2 regions of the Microbacterium endophyticum genome follow, and region 2 is predicted to be linked to the other one. Evidence: riboswitches for the same ligand, from Rfam matches in the RefSeq annotation. Region 2 holds a riboswitch; the other holds the start of a gene.
The links. Region 2 has a riboswitch for thiamine pyrophosphate ahead of thiM (hydroxyethylthiazole kinase). Riboswitches for the same ligand answer to the same signal wherever they lie in the genome.
Positions count from the first base shown of each region.

Region 1: linked by a shared signal. The riboswitch ahead of G6N83_RS08145 (ECF transporter S component) and the one ahead of thiM (hydroxyethylthiazole kinase) in region 2 are both predicted to bind thiamine pyrophosphate.

Region 1 covers NZ_CP049255.1:1,740,161-1,748,916, reverse strand. The annotation lists gene G6N83_RS08155 (energy-coupling factor transporter transmembrane component T family protein) at 256-1,044, opposite strand; gene G6N83_RS08150 (ABC transporter ATP-binding protein) at 1,041-2,507, opposite strand; gene G6N83_RS08145 (ECF transporter S component) at 2,504-3,136, opposite strand; TPP riboswitch at 3,130-3,238, opposite strand; gene G6N83_RS08140 (D-alanyl-D-alanine carboxypeptidase family protein) at 3,274-4,701, shown strand; gene G6N83_RS08135 (TIGR03618 family F420-dependent PPOX class oxidoreductase) at 4,711-5,088, opposite strand; gene G6N83_RS08130 (J domain-containing protein) at 5,115-6,047, opposite strand; gene G6N83_RS08125 (hypothetical protein) at 6,119-6,655, opposite strand; gene G6N83_RS08120 (LssY C-terminal domain-containing protein) at 6,652-7,494, opposite strand; gene G6N83_RS08115 (3-hydroxyisobutyryl-CoA hydrolase) at 7,497-8,570, opposite strand; gene G6N83_RS08110 (ABC transporter ATP-binding protein) at 8,673-8,756, shown strand, end outside.
Region 2 covers NZ_CP049255.1:312,376-321,131, reverse strand. The annotation lists gene G6N83_RS01570 (YigZ family protein) at 1-411, opposite strand, end outside; gene G6N83_RS01565 (hypothetical protein) at 507-920, shown strand; gene G6N83_RS01560 (RNA-binding S4 domain-containing protein) at 944-1,171, opposite strand; gene G6N83_RS01555 (arsenic resistance protein) at 1,168-2,151, opposite strand; partial or broken gene G6N83_RS01550 (NAD(P)/FAD-dependent oxidoreductase) at 2,145-3,262, opposite strand; TPP riboswitch at 3,398-3,489, shown strand; gene thiM (hydroxyethylthiazole kinase) at 3,481-4,290, shown strand; gene thiE (thiamine phosphate synthase) at 4,287-4,940, shown strand; gene G6N83_RS01535 (bifunctional hydroxymethylpyrimidine kinase/phosphomethylpyrimidine kinase) at 4,937-6,409, shown strand; gene G6N83_RS01530 (carbohydrate kinase family protein) at 6,487-7,422, opposite strand; gene G6N83_RS01525 (hypothetical protein) at 7,602-7,925, shown strand; gene G6N83_RS01520 (fumarylacetoacetate hydrolase family protein) at 7,938-8,756, opposite strand, start outside.

The DNA.
Region 1 (8,756 bases), 1.4 Mb from region 2:
GGGTTTCAGCCTATGCGGAACCCGGACCCACTCGCGAGCGCGAGCTTCATCCGCTCGAGACATCCGCCGCGTGTGGTGCCGGCATCCGCGCCGCGGCATCTGCCCCGCCTGAACCCCGCTGCCTGCACTAACTCAGGCAGAATCAGCAGATTTCGCACATCGCGACGACTCAGCCCCGTGTTCTGCCTGAGTTAGTGCAGGGGGAGCAGGGTAGCGGCGGCGGGCGGCGGCGGGCGAGCAGGTCAGAGAGCTACGTCAGCTGAGGCCGAGGATGAAGTTCCAGGTGCCCGCGGCGACCGCCGCAGCAACGGATGCCGCAGCCACACCGGCAGCGATCAGCACGAGGCCGAGATCCGCGGGGTGGAGGCGCGACGGCCGCGCCCAGGTGCGTTGGGCGTGGGCGCCGAAGCCGCGAGCTTCCATTGCTGTCGCAAGCTTTGTGCCTCGCCGAATGGCCAAGACAAACAGGGCAAATGACTGCCCCATGAACCTCCGAATGCGGCCGGTGTCGGCGACGCCTCGCGCCCGTCGCGAGAGCGAAAGCTCCCGCCAGTCCTCGATCAACAGCCCCACTAGGCGCAGGCCCGCGAGTGCTCCGAGCACGAAACGCGCGGGCAGTCTCAGTATCTGGGCGAGAGCGTCGGCGAGATCGGTCGGGTCGGTTGTCATGAACAGCACGATGCTCGGCACAGCAATCGCGAGAACGCGCAAGACAATCGCCAGCGCCAGCGAGATCGATCCTTCGCTGATGCGCAGCAGGCCGAATTCGACGTAGATCTGACCGTCGGGCCGACCATAAAGCACCGTCGCGGCACCCGCGATCACCGCACCGAGCGCAATGGGCCAGGTCCTCAGCCACAGCGCGCGAGCGGGTATACGGCACAGCGGAAGAAGCAAGAGCGTCGCCACGAGACTCACCCCTGCCGACACGGCATCGATCGACAGCAGCAGCGTCAAGGAAATCACCATGGCGGCGGCAAGTTTGGCGATCGGGTTTCGCCGCGAAAGTGGACTCGCCGACAGATCGAGTTCGAGCAGACTCATGCCGCCGCTCCCACGAGGGGGTATTCGGCGTCGGCAATCGCGTCGACGAGCATCCGATCGTGCGTCACCATCACGACGGCGGTTCCCTCGTGACGGACGTCATCGATGAGCCCCGCGAGCTCTCGCCACGTGCGCGCATCCTGGCCGTACGTGGGTTCGTCGAGCACCAGCATCCGCGGTCGGGTCGCAAGCGTCGCTGCGACCGTGAGCCTTCGTTTTTCGCCGCCCGAGAGCGTATATGGGTTTACCGCAGCGAGGTGGGTCAGACGCAGCCGGTCGAGCAGGTCGTCTACCCGGGTAGTGATTTCGGTGGCATCCAGCCCGAGCGCTCGCGGACCAACTTCGAGCTCAGCCCGCACCCGAGTCGTCAGAAGTTGATGCTCGGGGCTCTGAAACACAGTGCCGATTCGGGTGAGCAAGTCACGCGCACTCCATCGCAGCGGGTCGGCACCGCGACCCGCGCGAAGCGGCTCGTCGGCAAGAACCCGACCGGATGCCGCGGGCAACAGCCCCGCGAGAGTAAGCGCGAGTGTCGATTTTCCGGCGCCATTGTCGCCGGTGATGGCAAGCACCCGACCCGCTGTCACACTGAGATCAATTCCGGATGCCACGACCTCGGCCGACCGCGCGCCGAACGCGCGTCGCCCCACCGCGAGGCTCTCTCCGCGAAGCAGCACCTCGGATGACGCCGAGCATCCACCTTTTCGCTCAAATCCGACGTGCGCACCGGGCAGCCACACGCCGGCCGCGGCCAGCTCCGCCGCTTGCTCACGAAACACCGCCTCGGGGCTGCCGTCGGCGAGCACGCCGCCGCCCGCGGCGAGCACGATCACGCGATCAACGGCGTCAGCCCACAGCTCGACTCGATGCTCAACGACAACGAGAGTTGCCCCCGTGCGGTCTGCGGCCGACAGCACCGCATCGCGCACAGCGACAGCTCCCGGCGGGTCAAGGTTCGCCGTCGGCTCGTCAAGCAGCAGCAGTCCCGGGCGCATCGCGAGAATGCCCGCCAGTGCGAGGCGCTGTTTTTGCCCGCCGGATAGGTGCGAGGTCGAGTGATCGAGCGGCACGCTGAGCCCCACAGCGTCGAGCGACTCCTCGACTCGCGGCCAAATCTCGCCCGCTGGCACACCGAGGTTTTCGCACGCGAACGCCACGTCGTCGCCCACACGAGCAAGAATGACCTGAGCATCCGGGTCTTGCAGCACGAGGCCGGCGCGTCCCCGCACTCGTGCTGGCTGCTCGCCGTCGACGAGAAGGTCACCTGTGGCCTCACCGTCTTCAGCGTCGCCGAGTACGCCGGCAAGTCCTCGCAGGAGCGTACTTTTGCCGGCCCCACTGGCCCCGAGCAGCAGGATGCGCTGCCCGGGAACCAGATCGAGATCGAGATCTTGCACCGCCCACCGGCGGCGGCCAGCGTGTCGCCACCCCCACCCGCGGGCGACGACCCGCGCGCCACTCACGCCGCGTCGACTGGTTCCGGCTCGCGCGAGCGCGCTTCGCGCCCCGAAGCGAACCGGTCAAGCGCGCCCGTTGCGGCGAGCGCCCGGGCGATGACCCACGACAACAGACCGGCGATCAGGATGCCAGACACAACCGCCGACACGAAGTACACGGCGCGCGCTTCGAACGCGAGTGCTGCAACCGACGAGAAGCTCGTGTCCATGAGCGCGACGGCAATTCCTGCGAGCGCACCGGAGGTGAGTGCTCCGAGCAGCCGCCAGTTGGCATAGAGGAACAGTGCGAATCCGAGCTCGGCCGCGAGGCCCTGCACGACGCCCCACACGAGCGTCAGAAAAGCCCACTGAGTGCCGAGTGCCATAGAAACAACCGCCGCGACAACTTCGGCGTAGAAAGCTGCGCCGGGCTTTCGAATGATGAGGCCGCCAAGAACACCGGCAAAGAGCCAACCACCGGCAAGCAGACCCGAGAGTCCCGGCGTAAACGCCAGCGCGGTGTCGAGCGCCGGCCAGGCGAGGCCCCACAACCAGAAGATGACGCCCGCCGCGACACCGATCACGCTGGCGACGACGATATCGACGACTCTCCAGCTGAAGCGGTTCGAGGTGGATGAAGACGTGGACGTGTGCATCGTTACTCCCTTCCTGCGCCGGCATGACCCGGATCAGGTTCGACGGTCGAAGCGTTTTCGCTTCCTCTCAGCCCGGCACACCGGACTCCCGTGGTTTCAAGGCGAGTATAACCATGTGCTCGCGCTAACGTGGTTTCGTGCCTGACGCCGACGATTCTCCGCCGACGCGACGAGCGATCCGTGAAAAAGAAGAAGTTTCAGCCACTGAAGCTTCGGCTGCGCCCAAACCGCGGCGCGCACTCACATGGGTCGAAGCGTCGCAGCTAGCTGCGGCATCCGGACCGCCGGCGACTCTCGAGGCAGCACCACCGGGCTATTCTCCGGTGCCACCAGCGCTCCTTTCGCGCCCGCCTCGACGATCCCCGTTTCGCCCCGGCGTCATCTTTCCGATCTTCATCGTGCTCGCTCTGATCGCGACGTATGCGGGCACGACCCTGCTTTGGCCGTTGACCGCCATCGAGCCGCAAGCGACCAGCACCACTCTGCAGCCGGTCTCAGCAGAAGTTGCTTCGCCGACCTGGCCGGAAACCGGGGCCGCCGCTGTCTCGGTCTCAGGCATCGACGGCACGTTGGCGTCGACCGACAACACAACGTCGATCGCAAGTATCACCAAGCTGGTGACGGCCCTTCTGATACTCGACAAGGCACCACTGAGTCTCGGTGAGCAGGGACCGGATTTCGCTTTCACCTCCAACGACGCCAGCACCTACTGGTCGTACCTGGCGAATGGTGAATCGGCCCTCGACGTGCCCGTCGGCGGCACACTCACCGAGTATCAAATGCTGCAGGGAATGCTCATCGGCTCGGCCAACAATTACGCCGATCGACTCGTCGCAACCTATTGGCCAACGGATGCCGTATACGCCAAGGCCGCGAATTCCTGGCTAGACCTGCACGGGATTTCAGGCATCACGATTGTGGGCCCCTCGGGTATTGATTCGGGCAATACCGCAAGCCCGGGAGCCCTAATCCCCTTGGCGACTCGTGCTCTCGCCGACCCGGTGATCGCCGAAATCGTGCGCACAGTTTCGGTGGACCTGCCCGGCGCCGGACTCGTCACAAATACCAACGAGCTTCTGGCAGACCCCGGCGTCATCGGGCTGAAGACGGGAACCCTTGAGGGCTACAACCTGCTGGCGGCAAAAGAGATCACCGTCGACGACATCACGGTTCGGTTGTATGCCGCGACCCTCGATCAGCCCGACAGCGACACCCGCAGCGCGGTCACGCGCGGACTGTTTGATCAACTCGAGAGTGAACTGCAGCCCGCTCCGTCGATCACCGCTGGCACCGTTGCGGGTCACGTCGACACGGTGTGGGGCGAGAGTGTCGACCTCCTCACCGACGCTGATGCGACGGTGGTGCTGTGGAACGGCGGCACTGCTGAGACGGCTACGAGCCTCGACCTCGCCGACAACCGCGACGCGGGCGACGAAGTCGGCACTGTCACAGTGACGGGGCCTCTCAATTCGGCTGTCGTGAACGTGGAACTCGCTGACGACATCGAAGGTCCAACCCCGCTGTGGCGTCTTACCCACCCGCTTGAGCTGTTCGGGCTGAGATAACCGAGCGCGTCACGCCTTGAACTGCGCAGAGCCCAAAACTCGTTCCACGGTGATCTCCAAAACGACGCGTTCCGGATTCTCTCGCGGTTGCCGATAGCGCTCGGCGTAAAGGGAAACCGCCAACGCGACCTCGTCGCGGTCATCGAGCACTCGAGCGGGACCTTCGAAGCTGATCCATCGCCCACCGTCGACAGTGTTGACGCTCGCACGCCCCGACCGCTCCGCATTCAAGAACTTCTGCGAGCCGCGGGATCCGATAACCCGCACGATGCCATCTCGGTACGTGACTCCTACCGGAACCGAGTGGATTCGGTTACCTCGCCCCAGCGTCGAAAGCGTAGCGAGGTGATATTCGGCGAGAAACTCGCGGGCAGCATCAGTGATCACGAGTCAAGCCTCCCAGGTTCTTCGGCTTAGACGTACGTCACTGTCTGATCGAGCCGGGTCCGCACATCGAACACCTCGTTGCCACCGATGTCGCGAGCACCGCTCACACCACGCCTCAGCACCGTACTGAGGGCGCTTCGAGCGACAACGACAACCGGCATCCCACGGATCTTTCCAAGCTCTGTGATTGCCTGTGCCACATCTTCATCGGGCAACACGACAATCGCGCCGCTGAACCGAACCCGGGCCGCGCGCGCAACGACGCGCATGCGGCCGAGGAGCTCGGTAATTGGAGCACCAGGAATATGGGGCCCCGTGATTTCGCCGCGGCGAAATCCCACCGGGCCGCCGAAGTCTTCAGATAACACTCCGTAGAGTCCGCTCGGCCCGAGTACAACGTGATCGAGCTTGTCGTCGGGGTTTGATCCGCGGCCGGCGGCAGCCACGTCATGCCACACGGTGTAACCCATGCCGAGATCGGCGACGATTCGCGCCGAGGCTTCCTCGGCGAGCGCATCCGCGAGCAAGCGCCGCACGTCGAGCGGCGCCGACCGGACGAGCTGGGGATCGTAGGGATCTTCAAGGTCAACGCCGCGGCCGGCCCATTCCCGCATGAGGGTCAAGTAGCGCTCGCGACGCCACCCACCCGGCTGGCCATGAGAACGTGCGCGTGGGCGGGTGTCGGGTCGCGCTGTGGGTGCTCGCCAGCCGGAGGTAGCAGTGGCATCCGGCGCGGTAGCTGGTGCACCGCGACCCCGATCGTACGCAGCACGCGCTTCGGGGGTACCGATGAGTTCCCACGCTCGCTGCACCTGCACGAAGACGGCCGCGTCGCCGCCCGTGTCGGGGTGGGTTTCGCGCAGCTTGGCGCGATATGCCCGACGAAGCTCATCCTCGGAAATATCGGTCGCGACCCCGAGCACGTCATAGGGCGAAGCCGAGAGTGGACTGTCGAACACACCGTCTCCCCTCGTTCACACAGCGTCATCCAGGCTATCTCGCTCAGGTACGCACCGGCTGCACGCGCAGACTATGTGGTGTCTGGCCGCTTCTCGTTGCGCCTGGCGAACGCTGCGGAGCTTCTACTCGACAGTGCAAGCAGAATCAGGATGTCGAGAGCCACCGACGGAAGGGTTCCGGTGACGGCTATCTCTTGTCCGTTGAACCACCAGCCTGCGAACGAGGTAGAAATCGACGCGACCGAGAACACAAGCACGATGACGCGTGGCCCGTTCCACCCCCGCAAGATCATGAAGCCGAGCATTGCTTCGGCGACGAAGATGAGACCGCCGCCGAAGAGCACGACACCCACCGCGAACGAGAGCTCAGCTCCCGTCAACGAAACGCCCTCGAACGTGACGTCTGAGCCATCGATGATTTCGGGCCAGTCGAACGCAAGAACGGCGAGGATCAATATGCCGGTTGCGGCGCGCAGCAGCACCAGCACCGAGCCCGCGACGGTGCTGATGGGGCGACGCATCTCGGGGTCACGCGCGAGCGGACGCGCGAGGTCGGCGGGAGACTCGAACGCAGCGCGCTTTCGGGGAAGTTCTTCGGGCGTGCTCACGTTGCCACCCTGCTCGCGTTGAGAATGAGAAGGTTTCCGTCGGTACGAATCGAATCTCCCCCGCCGTTTCGCGCGTGGTATCCCGTGGAGAAGTCCTGGATGACGTCGACGGTCACCGCTGGTTCAGCCTCGGTAAGCGTCTGCACGATGTGGTCGCGCTCTATGTCAGTATTCGCATCGATCCGATGCGTCACCTGCAGGGTGAAAAGCGAAAGACCGACAGCGGTGTCGAATGTGCCGGCCGCCAGCCAGTCGACGCGGCGACCACCGGGCAGCAACCACCCTTCCGGGCAGCGCCAAAATCTCACGTGGTGGCGCTGCGCAGGGTTACCCGCAACCTCCTGCTGATAGGCGAAGTCCTGCTGCCGACCGAACAGGAAAAGCGGGCTGACGGGCGCTTCGTTATAACTGCGGCGCCGAAGCGTCGAGGTGATGATGCGCCATGACGAAGACAGGGTCACAGGGTCGGCTTTAGTCCAACCGGCCGCATGGAGGGCGTGCTCGATCTGCGCGCTATCACCCATGAGCGCGAGATTCACGGGATCGCCCAGCAACCCATCAGACGTGCGTGTGCGCCCGATGAAGTAGTCGGGAACATAAATAGTCGTCAGGATGCGATGCAGGCGAGGCAGCACGAGGTACGCAAGGAGCACCCAGAAGACGATGCCTACGAGGATCCCCCACCAGCCGAATTCAAAGGTCTGAGTGAAACTCAGGTAGGCCAACCACACTGCCGCGAGTCCAGCGAAAACGAAGAAAAACCAGTCGAGTGCGATACCGATCGAATAGCGACGTTGAGTGCGTCGCGCGCGGCGCTGCATCGTCCGGGGCGTGGGCATTTTTACGACCAGAGGGGAACGTCGGGGACGAACGCGAACGCCGAAGCGACGGCATCCGTCGGCACATCGGCGAGCGTCGGCGGATTCCACCGAGGCGCACGATCTTTGTCGACAAGCTGCGCGCGTATCCCCTCTGCCAGGTCGGGTTGAGTTGCGACGAACCACGAGACCAGTGCGTACTCCTGCTCGAGCGCGGAGCGCAGAGTGGGCAATTCGCGAGCGCGCCGCACCGCTTCGAGCGTGACAGTAAGCGCCATCGGCGAGAGCGTAGTCAACAGCGCCGCGGTTTCGGATGCCTCGGGCTCGCTGCGTTCCAGCAACCGTTCGATGATGTCGGGCACTGTCTCGGCCGCGAACGCATCATCGATCCACGTTCGACGCGCAACCAGCGCTGATGGTCCCGGAGTGTCGTCGAATAAAAGCGTGAGCTCGGTCGGGTTCGCCGGGTCGGCACGGGTTCGCAGAGCCTCGTGGAGCGCCGACAGATTCGACACCGGAAGAAGATGGTCCGCGAAGCCTGCGGCAATCGCGTCAGCAGCATCCATCGTTGCCCCGGTGAGGGCGAGATACTCTCCCAGCCTGCCGGGAGCCCGCGCCAACAACCAGGACCCCCCGACATCGGGGGTGAGTCCGATGCGTGTCTCTGGCATCGCGAGCTGCGAACGCGGCGTCACAATACGTACCGAGGCGTGCCCCGCGATGCCGATCCCGCCTCCCATAGTGATGCCGTCGGCGAAGACGACGACAGGCTTCGGGTAGCGCGAAATCAGAGAATTCAGCGCGTATTCGGCGCGAAAGAAGAGGCCAGCATTCTCGGGAAAACCCGCCATGATCTGCTCGCGGAGTCCACGCACATCACCACCGGCACAGAGGCCGCGATCGCTGGTGCTGTCAATCAGAACGATGTCGACGTCATGGGCGTGCTCCCAGGTGCGGAGCGCGCGATCCAGAGTTCGCACCATATCGAGATCGAGAGCATTGAGTGCACGCGGACGGTCGAGAGTGAGCCGCCCGAGACCATCTTCCACGTGCACTCGCACATGGTCACTAGACAATTCCGAAACTGCTGTGCTCACGTGCGCAAGGCTACCGCGTCGGCCTTGTTCGTCATCAAGTCGCTCTGGCGCGGGTTTTCCGCGAAGATAGGGAGGATTGCCCGCGTCGACGAGAGGTTCCGGATGACTGACGGACAGCTGCTGGAATTTTCCGGCGTCACCAAACGATTTGGCGGCATCACTGCCGTAGACAATTTTCAGGCGCGT
Region 2 (8,756 bases):
TGTGAGTGCGACGCGATGCACGAGTGACGCCGCGTCGAGTGCTTCTGACACGGCGGTCGAGTACGCGCGGACGAGTCCGCCCGCTCCGAGCTTGACGCCTCCGAAGTAGCGTGTGACGACGGCCACGAGGTCGGTCAGCTCGCGGCGGCGCAGCACTTCTAGCATCGGGATGCCCGCGGTGCCCGACGGTTCGCCATCGTCTGAGGATCGCGCCTGGTCGGCGGTGAGGCCCAGCACCATGGCGGTGCAGTGGTGTCGCGCATCCCAATGCCGTTTGCGCACAGCGGCAATGACGGCTTCGGCTTCCTCGACCGATGTGACCGGCTCGATGCGGGCGATGAACCGCGACTTGCGGATGACGATCTCCTGCTCCACTCCGGCCGCGATGGTGGAAGGGTAGGAAAGCGGCATCCCCTTGAGAGTAGTCGCCCTGCCTACCCGGCTGCTTCGACGATGGCATCCCTCGGGGCATAGACGTAGTTGGGCTAGGTTGCTACGTTCAGGCCGTGAGAATCATTGTTGCTTCCCTTGCAGCATCCGCCCTGGTCTTGTCGTTGGCGGGGTGCGCCGCTTCGCTGTCCAACTCGTTGGAAGAGCGAGGTATCGAGGGCACCTGGGTCGGGTCGAACGTCGGTTATGAAAGCGGCGAGTATCAAGACCGTGAGGTGCGTCTCATCATCGACCAATCGACCGGAACAACTTTTTCGGGCGAGAAGGCCTGGCGTGAGGTGGATGGCGAGTGGAGCGACCCCGAACCGTTTGCCGGAAACATCGTTGATTCGACAGAGTTTCACGCCACAGATTTCGATGGGTACATCATCGGAAAAGTTGTGTCTTCGACATCCATTCAGGCCACCTATCTTGAGTCAGGTGAAGACAGTGGAGCCTTCGCGTTAGACCTCGAGAAGGTCACAGAATGAGTAGCGCAGGGAGCTAGGCCGCCTCAGAACCGAACGCGCACCGTGCGGTCTTCGAATGTGACGAGGTCGCCCCCGTGTAGCTTGCGCCCGCGGCGACGGTCTACCTCGCCGTTCACAGTGACGTACCCGTCGATGATGACCTCTTTGGCATTGCCGCCAGAGTCGAGCAGGCCCGAGAGCTTCAGGAACTGTCCGAGGCGGATGACGTCTCCCTCGACGGGAATGTCTTCGATCGGATCGGGTGATGTCATCCTTGAATGCTAACCGCTGCTCGTGGATGGCGGCGAGCGCGTTGCAGTAGCTGGGTGATGACCGTCAGATGGGGGAATTCGATCAGCATTCCCAGAATGATCGCCGCGTGCACCACCGGCTGGTCAGGCAGAGCGATCGTCGTGAGCGCGAGCATCAGCGGGGCGTTCCGCGCAGACGTTGTCATCGTGAGCAGCGCGTGCTCGGCGTAGCGGAGCCGGAACAATCGAGCCACGCCCTCGCCGATCACGAAGATGGCTACAAAAAACAGGAAGACCACAACCAATACCCCGGCGAACCGTGCTGGGGCGGCGAGGATCGTTCCGACATTGCCGGCGAAAATCACGAGGATCACCGCAGCAATGACCAACGGCATGCTCCGATCTGTCGTTGCCAGAATTTGTTCCCGTCGCTCGGCAGGAGCGATGAGGTGCAGCGCGATGCGCGCGGCGACGCCGATCGCCGCGGGCAGGACGAACCACGTCAGCAATGTCGTGGCTGTTTCGCCCATCGTCGACTCCACGTGCTGGCCGGCGAACAGGGCAAGCCAGAGGGGATATAAGGCCAGTTGCAGAACCATCTGCAGAGGAATGAGCGCTGCTCCCGTGGTGGTGTCTCCGCCAGCGAGGCGTGTGAAGCCAAGGAACCAATCGGTGCAGGGCGCGAGGCAGTAAATCAACACTCCCAGGCGGAGTGCATCGTCGGGCAAGAGCGCAGTAAGCGTGAAAGCGACGAACGGGATGACGAGAAAATTCATACCGATCGCAAGCAGCATTGTCTGCGGGGCGCGGCGCAAAGCGGAAAGCCCGTCCAGGCGCAGCGTGAAAAATAGAGCGCCGACCAAGACCAGGATCAGCGGGTCTGTGAATTCGGCGACCAGGCCTGCTGTGCCGGGCGCGAAAGACCCGAGGAGGCTTCCGCCGACAATCGCAGCGAGAAACAGCGCCGTAGCGAGTCCGCCTCGGGGGATTTGCTCTAGCACGCGCACTCCACACCGCAGCAGGAGAGATCATCGGTGAGCATGCCGGCAGCACGCCACGCCTCTAGCGCACCGGTGTCTTTCTCCGCCCGTTCTCCGATGACTCTCGCAATGTGCGCGAAGCGCTGACGGAACTTGTAGACGAAACAGAACTTCAATCCGCCATGCCGGATTGCGGGGCCTGACAGGAAGAGCCCGGGTGTGAGCGTGGACTGGTCATCCTCGTCGAGTTCGGGCCACCCGTCGGGGCGCAGTGAGAATAGACCCTCGACGGGACCGAGACCGGGGCCGTAGCCGGTCGCGGCGATCGGGCGCGAATCGGTGCGAACCGATGCTCCGCTATCCAAGCGAACCACCCATTTCGTGCCGTCTTTCTTGATAGCAGCGGCGTGTGCGTCAACGAGGGTGAGCCGTCCGGTACTCCCTGCTGCGCTTAAGCGCGTACGGGAGCGAGGCGCGAGGCGAAAGGATGGGTCCGAACCGGTGCCGGCGTCCCAGGGCGTGGAAGCGTCGACGACTGTGACATGAGCTCCGCGTTCTACGTGGTGACACGCGATATCTATGCCTGACTCGTAACCTCCGATTACGAGCACTCGACCGTCGCGCGGCTCCCATGCCGCAGGCTCGCGTGCTCCATCGGCGAAACTGCTGCCGGAGAGACGTGGTTGCAGTGGCTGGCCGAATTCTCCGCCCGCCCACACGAGCGAGCGAGCGAGTGTGGTGCCGCCCGCGTGCTGCACCTCGAAGTCGTGCTCGCGGGGGTGACCGCGGTGACTTCGACGTCAGAGAGAATCGGGACGCGAAAGTGCGCTGCGACGCTGCGCAGGTACTTCGCGTACTGTGCGCCAGTTGGATATTCCACGCCCAGGCTGAAGGCTGGAGATGTTTCGGGGTGAACGGCATTGAGATCCGTTGCCCCGAACCCATTGCCGGTGAAAGACGGCGTAAGGAAGGTCTGTTCAGTTGGCCAGTCGAGAAAGGTCTGTCCGATTTGGCCCCGCTCCAGCACGCCGAACGTGAGGTTTTCGACTGCGGCGAGAGCCAGGGCGGTGCCGATGCCTGCGGGGCCCGCACCGACCACGAGTGCGTCAAGAGTCTTGGGTTCGTGCGACATGAACTCACCATCTAATTGAGAAGCGTTCTCAATAGATTATGTGACCATGGCTCGAAGCGACGAATCCTGTGTCGCGGCACCAACTGCGCTCCGCGTGCGAAGCATCCGCTTTCATCGGTATGGTCTGGAGTACACACAAGTGACACGGGGTGCCCTGCGGGGCTGAGATGACACCCGTTGAACCTGATCTAGTTCGTACTAGCGAAGGGATGTCGCGCATGCTGCGCACGCCAAAAAACCTGACCGATTTCACCTGTTCAGCACTCGACGAGGTGCGGGATCATGCACCGCTCGTGCAGTGCATCACCAATAGCGTGGTGGTGAACTTCACCGCCAACGCTTTGCTCGCTCTCGGGGCATCCGCTGCGATGGTCGACATCCCTGACGAAGCGGGGCCGTTTGCGAGGGTCGCATCGGGACTTCTCGTCAACCTCGGCACGCCCGCAGCCGAGTCGCGAGAAGCGATGCTTGAAGCCGTTGCCGCGGCGAACGATGCCAAGACGCCCTGGGTGCTCGACCCGGTTGCAGTCGGTTCGCTGCCGGTGCGGACTCCACTCGGGTACACGCTGAGGGATCTTCGCCCGAGCATCGTGCGCGGAAATGCGTCAGAGATCATCGCGGCAATGGGTTCGGGCTCCGGTGGGCGCGGAGTTGATGCATCTGACGGGGTTGATGAGGCAGAACCTGTCGCGCGAGCGCTCGCCGCGAAGACCGGGCGCGTTGTTGCCATTTCGGGGCCGGTCGACGTTGTGACCGATGGTCGGGATACCATCCGCATCGCGAACGGAGACGCACTGCTCACAAAGGTCACCGGTGGCGGCTGTGCGCTGGGAGCGGTCATGGCCGCATTCGCCGCAGTTGATGACGACAGGCTCGCAACGACCGTTGCCGCCGCCACGGTTTATACCGTCGCGGCGGAACTGGCAGCATCACGCTCCGTTGGGCCTGGCAGTTTCGCGGCGAACTTTCTCGACGCGCTCGCCGCAGTCGATGCAGATGACATCCGTCGGATGGCGGCGATCGCGTGAACATCGATCTCTCGCTCTATCTCGTGACAGATGCCAAGATCGCGACGGATGCCGGTCACGACCTCATCGAGTTGATGCACACGGCGGCACGACACGGTGTGACGACGGTGCAAGTGCGAGAAAAGGATGCCTCGCCCCGGCGGTTTCTTGAGACGGTGCTGCGTATCTCCGAGACTCTTCCGCCGCACGTATCGCTTCTCGTCAACGACCGAATTGACGTGTATCTCGCTGCTCGCGCTGCGGGTGCCCGGGTTGCGGGCGTGCACGTGGGGCAGTCTGATCTGCCGGTAGCTGCCGTCCGCGAAATGATTGGGCCCGACGCGGTGCTGGGGCTTAGCGCATCGACCGAAGAACAGCTGCGGGCTGCGGCATCCGGTGCGGGAAACGTGAACTACGTCGGTATTGGTGCGCTGCATGCCACCGCGACGAAGAAAGACGCGCCACCCTCGCTGGGGATAGTGCGATTCGCTCAGCTCGTGGCGGCGAGCGCGTTGCCCGCGGTCGCAATCGGCGGGGTCACGCGCCACGACCTGGCCGGATTGCGCCGAGCGGGCGCCGCCGGCGCTGCGGTTGTGTCGGCAGTGTGCGCTGCGCCCGACCCGGGAGTTGCAGCGTTGGAGCTCCGCCAAGCCTGGGAGTCGGCGGCATGAGTGGCGTGCCGCGGGTGCTGAGCATCGCAGGTACCGACCCAACCGGCGGCGCGGGCATTCAAGCCGATCTCAAGAGCATCGCAGCCAACGGTGGCTACGGTATGGCCGTTGTGACGGCTCTCGTTGCTCAAAATACGCAGGGGGTGCGCTCGGTGCACGTGCCGCCGACCCAGTTTCTTGCGGAGCAGCTCGACGCGGTTTCGGACGATGTCGTGATCGATTCGGTAAAAATCGGGATGCTCGCCAATACCGAGGTGATCGCGACAGTCAAAGCCTGGCTTGATCGCGTGCGACCGCCGGTCATTGTGCTCGACCCGGTGATGGTGGCAACGAGCGGTGATCGCCTGCTTGACCGCGACGCTGAGCAGGCGCTCCGCGACCTTGCGTCTCGTGTCGACCTGGTAACCCCCAACATTCCGGAGCTTGCGATACTCGCAGAAGAGCCGACCGCGTGCGATTGGAACGCGGTCATTGGCCAGGCAAAGCGCGTTGCTGCGCGACTCGGAGTGCGTGTACTCGCCAAGGGCGGTCATCTCGGAGGGGAGGAGCTCCCTGACGCACTCATCGACGCCCGCGGCCACGTCATCGAGTTTCCCGGTGAGCGCATCGAGACGACCAACACGCACGGCACGGGGTGCTCGCTCTCGTCGGCGATTGCGACCCGGTACGCCGCGACCGGTGATTGGGCGAGTGCGACGGGGGAGTCGAAGCGGTGGCTGGGCGAGAGCATCCGTCATGGTTCTTCACTTGAGGTCGGTTCAGGCAATGGCCCCGTGAGCCACTTCGCGGGGCTGTGGGAGCGCGGTGGCATCGTGACGCGACCGACGCCCGGCGAAGTGATCACCGACTGGTGGGAGTACATTCGCGACCTGCGCGAGAGCATCGACGACGTGCCGTTCGTGAGAGCGCTCGGCGACGGCACTCTCGATCAAGACGCATTCGTTTGGTACCTAAAGCAAGACGCCCTCTATCTGCGTGATTACTCTCGAGCGCTCGCCGAGGCCAGCAGGCTTGCTCCCACGGGCGACGAGCAGGCATTTTGGGCGGCGAGCGCCCACGGTGCGGTTGCCACCGAGATGCAGTTGCACGAGAGCTGGATACCCGCCGACGCGCTGGGGGAGACGTACCCGAGCGCCGTGACGAGCGGATACCTCAACCACCTGCTCGCGACATCGGCTCGCGGTGACTACGCGGTGTTGATCGCAGCGTTGCTGCCGTGCTTTTGGCTCTATCAAGATGTGGGGACACGACTGCATCCGCATTCTCACGCGGAGCATCGGTATCGCACCTGGCTCGATACCTACGCTGACGATGCATTTGCGGCGGCGACCGAGAGGGCAATGATGATCGTGGCAGGAGCCGCGGCGCATGCCGACGAGACGACTCGAGCCCGGATGCGGGAGGCCTTTCGTGCGTCTGCAGCGCATGAACTCGCGTTCTTCGCGGCGCCGTACGAGATATGGGTGTGACGGTGTCGTCGTGATCTTCGGATTGAACGGCCACACCGATCTAGTACCCGGGAGCCTCATCTCAATAGAGAGCGCAGCTATCCGTCGAGTTCCGCGCGGCGCGGTGGGTCGGCTCCGGGCCGAGAGACCGTGACGGCCGCGGCAGCGGCGCTCCGTCGAAGTATCGAATCGACGTCATCCGTACCTAGTTCTGCGAGCGCGCGCTGCACAAGCGGGCCGTAGACACCGGCCGTGAGCAACCCATCGATGAGTGCGCCCATAAACGTGTCACCCGCACCGACGGTGTCTACGACGGTGACGGGCACACCAGGAATCCGCAGCACTTCGCCGCGAAGAACAGCGAGCGCGCCTTCTGAACCGAGCGTGATCACAACAAGAGACGGGCCATCGGCGGCCCACTGGCGCGCAACGGCCAGCACGTCTTCGCCCGGGTGCAGCCAGCTGACGTCTTCGTCGCTTGCCTTGACGACATCGGCCTGAGCCCGAAGCGCTGCGACCTGCGACCGCACCGACTCTTCGTCATCGACGAGACTCGGGCGAATGTTCGGGTCGTAACTGATGAGTGCGCGGCCCCGATGGCGTTCCACAAGGCGCGCGACAGCCTCGGCACCGGGGGCGAGTACCGCGGCGATCGAGCCGATGTGCAGAGCATCGGGCGACCCTTCGCTCACAGAGTCACCAAGGTCCCAGGTGATCGCGAAGTCGTAACTTGCGGCGCCATGCTCGTCGAGGTGGGCGGCCGCCGTCGACGTGCGTTCGGCCACCTCGCCCTCAACGGCGACGCTCGACTCTTCGAGCCACGCTTTGACCATCACTCCGTGCGCATCGTTGCTGAGCGACGTGAGCAGCCGCGGGCTGCGTTCTAGCCTGCCGAGAGTCAGCGCCACATTTGCGGGACTGCCCCCGGGCTTTGCGTCGACAGTGCCGTTAGCCCGGTGCACAATGTCGACGAGCGCCTCGCCGACGACGAGCACATCGGGGGTATGGATCGGATGCGAGGGGGTATCGGCCATGAGTAGCTCCAGGTCGTGAGGTGGCTCAGAGATTCAGGTCTCAGCCTTGAGAAAAAGTAGCTCATTCGAGGCTACGGCGTGCGTACGCTCGGCGAGCGTTCGGCTACGCACTGAATATCGATCGCGGGATGCGTCAATCAGGTGTTCCCGCGCCCGACGGGGAGTGATTGACTGGGCGCATGCTCGCATCAGAACGCGAATCCGCGGTCGCAACCCTTGTCGCATCCGACGCCGTCGACAAACTGTCAGCGCTCGATGCCGTCGCGCGAGCGGTCGGTGCCGCTGTCGTCGGGCCTGCGACCTCACACCCGACGGTGCCCCTCGCCGACGATGTGTGGGTCGTGATCGAGATTCCGAAGTTCGGTGAGCCGCCGCCACTGACGATCGACGTGCATGCCGTCGCTGGTCGCGCAGCGGCCCAGAGTCACGCGCTCGCGCTCATGGAAACGTTGCAACAAGAAACAACGTGGACGATCATCACCGACTTTGAGCGCCTGCACTAGGCGCCGCCGCCGCTAGCGCGAGCGGGCGCGAGAGCGCACTCGTGCGCGGGCCGTCTGGGGCGCAGCCACCGTCTCGCCGACGACGGTCTCAATCTCACCGACGCCCTCCACCGTCATTCGCACGCGGTCGCCTGTCTCGAGCGGCGGCGGCGTGAGCCCAGCGTTTCGCCCCCACAGTTCGCCGAGGCATCCGCCGTTGCCAACCGTGCCGGAACCCAGCACATCGCCTGGCATAACCCGTGAGTTGTGTGACGCGTACGCGACGAGTTCGGGGAATGGCCAGCCCATGTTCGAGACCAGGTCTTCGCCGATGAGCTCATCGTTGACGCGCACCTCGGCACGAAGGGCAAGGAAGCCGTCTTCGTCGAGGTACTCATCGAGCTCGTCCGCCGTCACGATCCACGGTCCGAGTGTCATTCCGAAGTCTTTGCCCTTGCAGGGGCCCAGGCGCACCTTCATCTCGCGTCCCTGCAGATCGCGAGCCGACCAGTCGTTCATGATCGTGTACCCGAAGATGTGGCTGGCTGCGGCATCCGCGTCAAGGTTCGAGCCGTCCGAGCCGGGGGCTGCGCTGATCACGACGGCAAGTTCGAGTTCGAAATCGAGGCGCTCGGTGACGGGCGGACGAACGGGTTCGCTCGGGCCGAGAATCGTATGCGGATTGGTGAAGTAGAACGTCGGCGCTTCGTACCACTCGTCGGCGACATGGCTCTTGCCCTCGACCCCCGCGCTGACGCCTTCCACGTGCTCTTCGAACGTCACGAAGTCGCGCACCGATGGGGGAGCGACGGGAGCCAGCAGCTCCACGTCGGCCAGCGGCCGTCGCGCCGA